Regions from separate parts of the Azospirillum sp. UENF 312511 genome, predicted to be linked through region 2. Evidence: predicted binding sites of a transcription regulator. Region 2 holds the regulator's gene; the other holds the start of a gene.
The links. Region 2 encodes PhoB, which activates phosphate uptake and scavenging genes when phosphate is short. Its sites were predicted from a motif close to TNTCATAAAACTGTCA; they were not measured.

Region 1 (4,173 bases), 420 kb from region 2:
CAGCGGCAGGTTGCCGCGCCCGATGGTGGCGGCGTCCCAGGTCGAGCCGATGATCGTCACGTAGATCGGGAAGGCAAAGATCAGGACGCCCAGCATCAGGATCAGGTGCGGAACCATGTCCATCAGGCGCCCGCCGGAGCGCGGGGTGTCGCGGTCGCGGGTCATGAATAATGCACCTTGCGCTCGACGAAGCGGAACTGGATGGCGGTCAGCGCGATGACGATGACCATCAGGATCACCGACTGCGCCGAGGAGCCGCCCAGGTCGTGGTTGACCACACCGTCCTGGTAGACGCGGAAGATCAGCGTCTCCGTGGCCTTGCCCGGCCCGCCATGGGTCAGGGCGTGGATCGTGCCGAAGGTCTCGAAGAAGGCGTAGACGATGTTCACCACCAGCAGGAAGAAGGTGGTCGGCGACAGCAGCGGGAAGGTGATCGTCCAGAAGCGGCGCACCGCCCCCGCCCCGTCGATGCTCGCCGCCTCAAGGACGGAGCGCGGGATGGCCTGCAGCCCGGCCAGGAAGAAGATGAAGTTGTAGGAGACCTGCTTCCAGCTCGCCGCCAGGATGACCATGGTCAGCGCCTGCCCGTCGTTCAGCCGGTAGTCCCAGGCGTAGCCGAGGTTGTTCAGCGCGCGGCCCAGGATGCCGATGTCCGGGTTGAAGATGAACATCCACAGCACCGCCGCCACCGCGGGGGCCAGCGCGTAGGGCCAGATCAGCAGCGTCTTGTAGGCCGACGCCGCCCGGATCTTCGAATCGGCCATCACCGCCAGCCCCAGCGCGGAGGCCAGCGACAGGACGGTCACCGACGCGCTGAAGACGATGGTGGTCTTGACCGTCTCCAGATAGTTCGGGTCGCTCAGCACCGCCTGGAAATTCTCCAGCCCGACGAACTGGCTGCGCAGCCCGAAGGCGTCCTGGAGATGCACCGACTGCCACAGCGCCTGCGCCGCCGGCCAGATGAAGAAGATCAGCGTCACCGCCACCTGCGGCGCCAGCAGCAGGTAGGGCAGCGCCCTGTTGTCGAAAATCACGCGACGTTGCATGGAATCCCTTTCAACCCTCTCCCCTCCGGGGAGAGGGTGGCCCGGAGGGCCAGTGAGGGGGTTGCGCATCGCGGAGCGTCCGGCACAAGCGCATCCCCCTCACCCCTGCCCTCTCCCCAGAGGGGAGAGGGAGTTACGCTCAGTTCTTGTTGGCGCGCTCGAAGTTGCGCAGGACCGTGTCGCCGCGCTTCACAGCGTTGTCCAGCGCCTGCTGGGCGGTCTGCTGGCCCTGGAACGCCTTCTCCATCTCCTCCTGGATGATGTTGCGGATTTCCGGCAGGTTGCCCAGCCGCAGCCCCATGGTGTTCTCCGTGGTGGCGGTGCGGGTCAGCTGCTCCGCCGGCACCTCGGCGCCGGGGTTCTTGTCGTAGAAGCCTTCCTTCTTCGCCAGCTCGAAGCCCTGGAGTGTCACCGGGACGTAGCCGGTGTCCATGTGCCACTTGGCGTCCACCTCCGGACGGGCGAGGTAGCTGAAGAAGGCGGCGACGGCCTTGTACTCGTCGGCGGTGCGCTTGGGCGAGGTCATCACCCAGAAGGCGGCGCCGCCGATGATCGAATTCTTCGGCGAGGAGATGGCGTCCGGCCAGTAGGGCAGCGGCGCGGCGCCCCAGTTGAACTTGGCCTCCTTGATGATGCGCCCGCGCAGGCCGGACGACGCCTGGATCATCGCGCATTCGCCCGACGGGAACAGCGAGTCCGCGGCGTTGTCGCGACCGCCGTAGCGCAGCGCGCCCTCCTTCTGCAGGTCGATCAGCGTCTGGAGATGCTTCACGAAGAACGGGTTGTTGATCTTCAGCGTGGCGTTCAGCCCGCCGAAGCCGTTGGCCTCCGACGCGAAGGGCTTGTCGTGGAGCGCGCCGACCTGTTCGAACTGCGTCCAGGTTGGCCAGGAGAAGGTCATCGGGCAGGTCACGCCCGCCGCCTTCAGCTTGCGCGCCGCATCGGCCACCTCCGGCCAGGTCGCCGGCGGCTTGTTGGGGTCGAGCCCGGCCTTCTGGAAGGCGTCCTTGTTGTAGAAGGTGATGGTGGTGGAGCTGTTGAACGGCAGGGCCATCATCTTGCCGTCCTTGGAGCTGTAATAGCCCCGGACCGCCGGGATGTAGGCCGCGGCGTCGAAGCCCGACCCCGTCTCGCTCATCAACTGGTGCACCGGCTTGATGGCCGGGCCGGCGGACAGCATGGTGGCGGTGCCCACCTCGAACATCTGCACGACGTGCGGGGCGTTGCCGGCGCGGAAGGCGGCGATGGCCGCCTGCATCGTCTCCGGATAGCTGCCCTTGAAGGTCGGGTTGACCTGGATCTTGTCCTGGCTGTCGTTGAAGCCCTTCACCACCTGCTCGAGCTGGCCGCCGAGCGGCTGGGGCAGGCCGTGCCAGAATTCGACGACGGTCTTCTGCTGGGCGTAGGCGGCACCGGTGAAACCGGCGGCGAGCGCGAAGGCGGCCGTCGAGACGGCGAGCTTGCGGCGGGTCAGCATGGTGGTCTCTCCCTGGAACCAATCGATTGCGTGATGTGCTGACATGCAGGGCGCGGGTTGCGGTCCCGCGACGGTCTTGTGAAGATTTGGTGACGTGTCCGGAACACGCGCGCAGGGGCGCGCCGCATCCGCTCCTCGCGGTTGCAACGTCGGTCCTGCGTAAGGCATGGAACGGGACTTAAGGCGGTGATGGATGCTGCGCCGGCATCTATGGTTTTCCTCCCCGCATGCGTGTTTCTTTTTTGCAAGCCTTAAGGATAGAGGGGGAGGCTGTCAATCAGCCGTACGTATCAGTACGGACTATCACCCTTACGTCATCTCTCGGGGTGCCGTGTTTGGGCGAGCGCCCACAGCGCGGTATCGTCCCGGCACAGCGACCCGGCCAGTTGCGACAGGCTGTCCCCCATCAGGCCGGAGGAGCGCAGCAGGCAGTAGGACCGGCTCGGCGCCGACAGATAGTGCGACGCCGTCGGGGCCGCGACCGGCGGCGCGGGATACAGCGCGGCGGGCGGCGGGCAGTAATAGGGCTGCGCACCGGGGTTGTAGCCGGGCACCAGCCGGTCCAGGCCGGGCCGGGGACCGAAGACGCAGCCGCGCTGGTCCCAGTCCAAACTCGTCGTCTGCGCGGCGGCGGGCAGGACGACGAAGGCGGCCATCGTCATCCCCGCCAGACAACCGGCCAGCCGGCACCCTGCTTTGCGATGCATGCTCCCCTCCGATCCCAGGCCGCGCCCATGGCGCACCCAGACCATGACGTCGGGGCCGGCGGGCCGTGAACGGCCCCGGCCTTCGGAGGAAGTATGCGCGCTCCATCGACGCCCGGCGCGGCGCCGATGGACGGGTCGGCAAGCGCAAGCGAGGACGGCGCTCTCTGTTCGTTCGGTGGGAGGGAGGAAACGCGCCCCCCGCCCCGTCACGCTGCGCTGCTGCTCTCGACCGGCAGTTCCGCGGCGCTCGCCGCCGCCAGCGGGACGTCCACCGCGAAGACGGAGCCCTTGCCGGGCACCGAGCGCAGCGAAACCGGCAGGCCCAGCAGCGTCGACAGACGCCGCACGATGGCGAGGCCGAGCCCCAGCCCGTGCCGGCGGTCGCGGTTCGGGTTGCCGAGCTGGCGGAAGTCGTCGAAAATCGCCGACTGGTCGGCGGGGGCGATGCCGAGGCCGGTGTCCCACACCTCGATGCGCAACGCGCCGCCGCGCCGCCGCGCCGCCAGCAGCACGCCGCCCGATTCGGTGAAGCGCAGGGCGTTGGACAGGATCGGGCGCAGAAGCTGCTCCAGCAGCACCGGGTCGGTGCTCACCTCCGCGTCCGCGGGACGGACGTTGAAGCGCAGAGCCTTGGCGTCGGCCTCCGGCGCGAACTCGTTGAGCAGGCGGCCCAGCGTCTCGTCGATGGGGAAGGTCTGCTCCTGCATCCGGACCAGCCCGGCCTCCAGCTTCGACACGTCCAGCAAAGCGCGCAGAAGCCCCTCCGCCGCCTCGATCGACATTTCCAGCTTCTCGCCGAGATCGCGCGCGCCGGGATCGGTCAGGCGGCTCATCAGCAGATGGTGGAACAGGTGCATGGCCTGGAAAGGCTGGCGCAGGTCGTGGCTGGCCGCCGACAGGAAGCGCCCGATGGCGGTGCGTCCCGTCTCGGCCTCCTGGCGGA
Region 2 (4,173 bases):
GCCGGCCTGTGGAACGAGGTGAAGGACCGCCTGCGCGAGCCGGGCACCGGCCTGTCCGGCGGCCAGCAGCAGCGCCTGTGCATCGCCCGCGCCATCGCCGTCAGCCCCGAGGTGATCCTGATGGACGAGCCCTGCTCGGCGCTCGACCCCATCGCGACCGCCCACATCGAGGAGCTGATCGACGAGTTGCGCGAGAACTACACGATCGTCATCGTCACCCACAACATGCAGCAGGCGGCCCGCGTCTCCCAGAAGACCGCCTTCTTCCATCTGGGCGACATGGTGGAGTGCGACGACACCGAGGAAATCTTCACCAACCCGCGGGACGAGCGCACCCAGGGCTACATCACCGGCCGCTACGGCTGATCCCCGGCATCGCCGCATCCTTTCCATCAGCGAAGGACGTGAAGCATGAGCAACGAACACATCGTGCGTTCCTTCGCGCACGAACTTGAGCGCCTGTCCAATCTGATCACCCAGATGGGCGGCGTCGCCGAAGCGCAGGTGGACGCCGCCGTGAAGGCGGTGGCCCGCCGCGACGTCGCGCTGGCCGCCCAGGTCATGCAGGCCGACCGGCGCATCGACGCCTACGAGCGCGACATCGACGCCGAGGCCGTGCGCCTGCTCGCCCTGCGCCAGCCGCTGGCCCAGGACCTGCGCGAGATCGTGTCGGCGCTGAAGATCGCGTCGGACCTGGAGCGGATCGGCGACTACGCCTCCAACATCGCCAAGCGCTCGCTGGCGCTGGCCCAGGTGCCGGTGGTGCGCCCGGCGGTGGCCATCCCGCGCATGGGGCGGCTGGTCGAGTCGATCATGAAGGACGTGCTGGACGCCTACATCGAGCGCGACGTCCAGCGCGCCATCGCCGCCTGGGAGCGCGACGAGGAGCTGGACGACCTCTACACCAGCCTGTTCCGCGAAGTCCTCACCTACATGATGGAGGACCCGCGCAACATCACGCCCTGCACGCACCTGCTGTTCATGGCGAAGAACCTGGAGCGGATCGGCGACCACGCCACCAACATCGCCGAGACCATCCATTATCTGGTGGTCGGGACGACACTGCGCGCCGCGCGTCCGAAGAACGACGGCAGCAGCTTCGCCGTGGTCGAGCCGGGCGGTTCGGTCATGGATGCGGCTACGGAGTCGGTGGAACGGGGGCCAGTGGAACGGGGATTGCCGCGGGACGGCGGCCCGGATAACGATGGAGCGGGACATGCCGCGTGACGGAGAGACGCGCAGTGGGAGCGGGACAAGCATGAATTCGGCGCTGAAGCCGCTCGTTCTCATCGTCGAGGACGAAGCCGACATCGTGACGCTGCTGAAGTACAATCTGGAGAAGGAAGGCTTCCGCGTGAACGCCGCCACCGACGGCGAGGAAGCTCTTCTGCTGGCCGGCGAGCAGACGCCGAACATTGTCCTGCTCGACTGGATGCTGCCGTTGATGTCGGGGCTGGAGGTCTGCCGCCAGATGCGCCGCAACAGCAAGATGCGCGACATCCCGATCATCATGCTGACCGCCCGCGGCGAGGAGGCGGACCGCGTGCGCGGCCTGAATTCCGGCGCCGACGACTACATCACCAAGCCCTTCTCCCCAACCGAGCTGGTCGCCCGCATGCGCGCCGTGCTGCGCCGCTCGGCCCCCGGCATGACCGACGAGACGCTGCAGTTCGCCGACGTGACCATGGATCTGGCCGCCCACCGGGTGCGCCGGAACGGCCGCGACGTGCATCTGGGGCCGACCGAATTCCGCCTGCTGCGGCATTTCATGCAGCATCCCGGCCGCGTCTTCTCGCGCGAGCAGCTTCTCGACGTGGTGTGGGGCCACGACGTCTATGTCGAGCCGCGCACCGTGGACGTTCACATCCGCCGTCTGCGCAAGGCGATGAACGAGGAGACGGAGATGGACCTGATCCGCACCGTCCGCTCGGCGGGCTACGCGCTGGACAGCAAATCGGTCTGACCGAAATGCGCCAAGCGCCGGCCTTGCCCTCTCCCTAACCCTCCCCCCGCTGACGCAGGGGAGGGGATTGTTTCCCTCTCCTGCGAAGCGGGGGAGGGAAGGGGCCCACGCGTCAGCGTGGGAAGGGTAGGGGCTATGTGTGCAATGCGAAAGCTACCCCTCCAGCAGCTCCACCGCCTCCCGCAAAATCGCCACCTTCGGGCCGAAGCGCTTCGCCGGGTCGCTGTCCTCGATGAAGCCGATCATCATGCGCAGGGCGTGCGCCACCCGCGGAGCGAGATCGGGATGCGCCGTCACATGCTGCGCCAGATGGACCAGCGCGTCCCGGTAGGGCCGGCCCTCGAAGCCCTCCGCGGCGATCGCCTCGAAGCGGTTCGCGTGTTCGATCACCAGGCTGTGGTCCACCGGGCTGTGGTCGTCCGTCATCGCGTTCACACGAACAGGATCGCGCCGGTCTTCGGCGCGTCGTTCAGGAAGGTGACGACCCCGCCGGTCGTCACCGGCACGTCGGGGCGCAGCGGCACGCCGGCTGGCAGGCCGAGCGCGCGCAGCCCCATCTCGCAGGCCATGACCGTGACCTTGAGCATCACGCAGGCTTCCAGCAACTCCTCGAAGCCGGCCAGCCCGTTGGCGGTGAAGGCGGCGTCGCGCTCCGCCGGGCGGCTGCCGTCGTCGGCCGGGTCCAGCCGGTGCCAGCCCGGCACGCCGTCGGTGTCTCCGGCCAGCAGCGTGTTCAGGGCGCGGCCGGTGAAGAACAGTGTGACCTTGCGGTTGGTCGCCGCCGCCGCGCTGGCCATCACCAGGGCGTAGTGCACCCGGTCGAAGCCGCCCGCGAACAGGACGATGGACAGGGACTCGGGGCCTTCCATGACTAAAGGGCTCTCCCAATCGCCGCTCAGTGGGCGGACAGGTCGTGGATGGTCGGGTGGGTGCCGCACAGCGGGCAGTCCGGGTCGCGGCGCACGGTGATGCGCTGGAAGGAGGCGTGCAGCGTGTCCAGCATCATCAGGCTGCCCGACAGCCCCTCGCCGATGCCCATGATCTCCTTCAGCACCTCGGTCGTCTGGAGCGAACCGACGAAGCCGGCCAGCGCTCCCAGAACGCCGCCTTCGGAGCAGGACGGCACCAGACCGCGCGGCGGCGGTTCCGGGAACAGGCACCGGTAGCAGGGGTGCGGGTCGCCGAGATGCGCCTTGAAGGTGGAGACCTGCCCGTCGAAGCGCAGGATTGCCGCCGACACCAGCGTCTTTTTCGCGAAGTAGCAGGCATCGTTCAGCAGGAAGCGCGTGGCGAAATTGTCCGACCCGTCGGCCACGATGTCGTAGCGCCCGATCAGGTCCAGCGCGTTGTCCTTCGTCAGCCGTGCCTTGTGCACCTCCACCGCCACGTCGGGGTTCAGCGCGCGGATGCGGGCGGCGGCGCTCTCCACCTTCGGAACGCCGAGCGACGACTCGTCGTGGATGACCTGCCGTTGCAGGTTGGACAGGTCCACCGTGTCGTCGTCGATGACGCCGATGGTCCCCACCCCCGCCGCGGCGAGGTAGAGCAGCAGCGGCGCGCCCAGCCCGCCGGCCCCGACGACCAGGACGCGGGCGCGCAGAAGCGCTTCTTGCCCGATCCCGCCGACTTCCGGCAGGATGATGTGGCGGGAATAGCGGTGAAGCTGGGTATCGGTGAAATCCATGATCCGCAGAATAGCGCTGAACGCCCCATGCCGCGCAAGCCCCCTCGCTCGGGAGCCTGACGCGGGCGGCAGCGTCAGGCGAGCAGGCTCATCTTGTAGGGGGTGGTCTTCGACGTGCTGGACGACTTGTTCGCATCCTCCGCCGCCCACTGCTTCAGCCGCGCCTCGCGCTCCCGCATGATCTTGTCGAACGGGCGTTCCTCGGTCGATTCGGGTGTCTTGGCGACCTTCTGGATGAAGTTCAGCTGATAGGGGATTTCGCCGACCACGTTCTTCGGCGGGACGATCACCAGCTCATACTGGCCGGGGTCGATCTTGAAGCTGGGCTTCTTCAGCATGTCCTCGCCCGCCTTCGTCGGGTCCATCGTGTCGCCGGAGGCCACGACCTTGCCCTCCTTGCTCATGAGGGCCCAGCGCGTGTAGGGCAGGGACATGTTGCCGACGAACTCGCCGCCCTGGGCGACGGTCAGCGTGTGCTTCTGGACGCCGCTGTCGTTGCCGACGACGGCGCGGGCGATGCCCTTCA

Region 1: a site for PhoB is predicted at 2,592-2,607, ahead of ugpB (sn-glycerol-3-phosphate ABC transporter substrate-binding protein UgpB). Genes of this name have one in related genera too.

Annotation. Positions count from the first base shown of each region.
Region 1 is NZ_JBSNCG010000003.1:1,198,120-1,202,292, forward strand. Features, by position in the region: gene ugpE (sn-glycerol-3-phosphate ABC transporter permease UgpE) at 1-165, opposite strand, end outside; gene ugpA (sn-glycerol-3-phosphate ABC transporter permease UgpA) at 162-1,046, opposite strand; gene ugpB (sn-glycerol-3-phosphate ABC transporter substrate-binding protein UgpB) at 1,186-2,523, opposite strand; gene ACWPN7_RS17035 (hypothetical protein) at 2,838-3,230, opposite strand; gene ACWPN7_RS17040 (PAS domain-containing sensor histidine kinase) at 3,437-4,173, opposite strand, start outside.
Region 2 is NZ_JBSNCG010000003.1:1,618,205-1,622,377, forward strand. Features, by position in the region: gene pstB (phosphate ABC transporter ATP-binding protein PstB) at 1-366, shown strand, start outside; gene phoU (phosphate signaling complex protein PhoU) at 412-1,227, shown strand; gene phoB (phosphate regulon transcriptional regulator PhoB) at 1,259-1,963, shown strand; gene ACWPN7_RS18980 (hypothetical protein) at 2,117-2,389, opposite strand; gene ACWPN7_RS18985 (DsrE family protein) at 2,395-2,832, opposite strand; gene ACWPN7_RS18990 (HesA/MoeB/ThiF family protein) at 2,859-3,647, opposite strand; gene ACWPN7_RS18995 (hypothetical protein) at 3,722-4,173, opposite strand, start outside.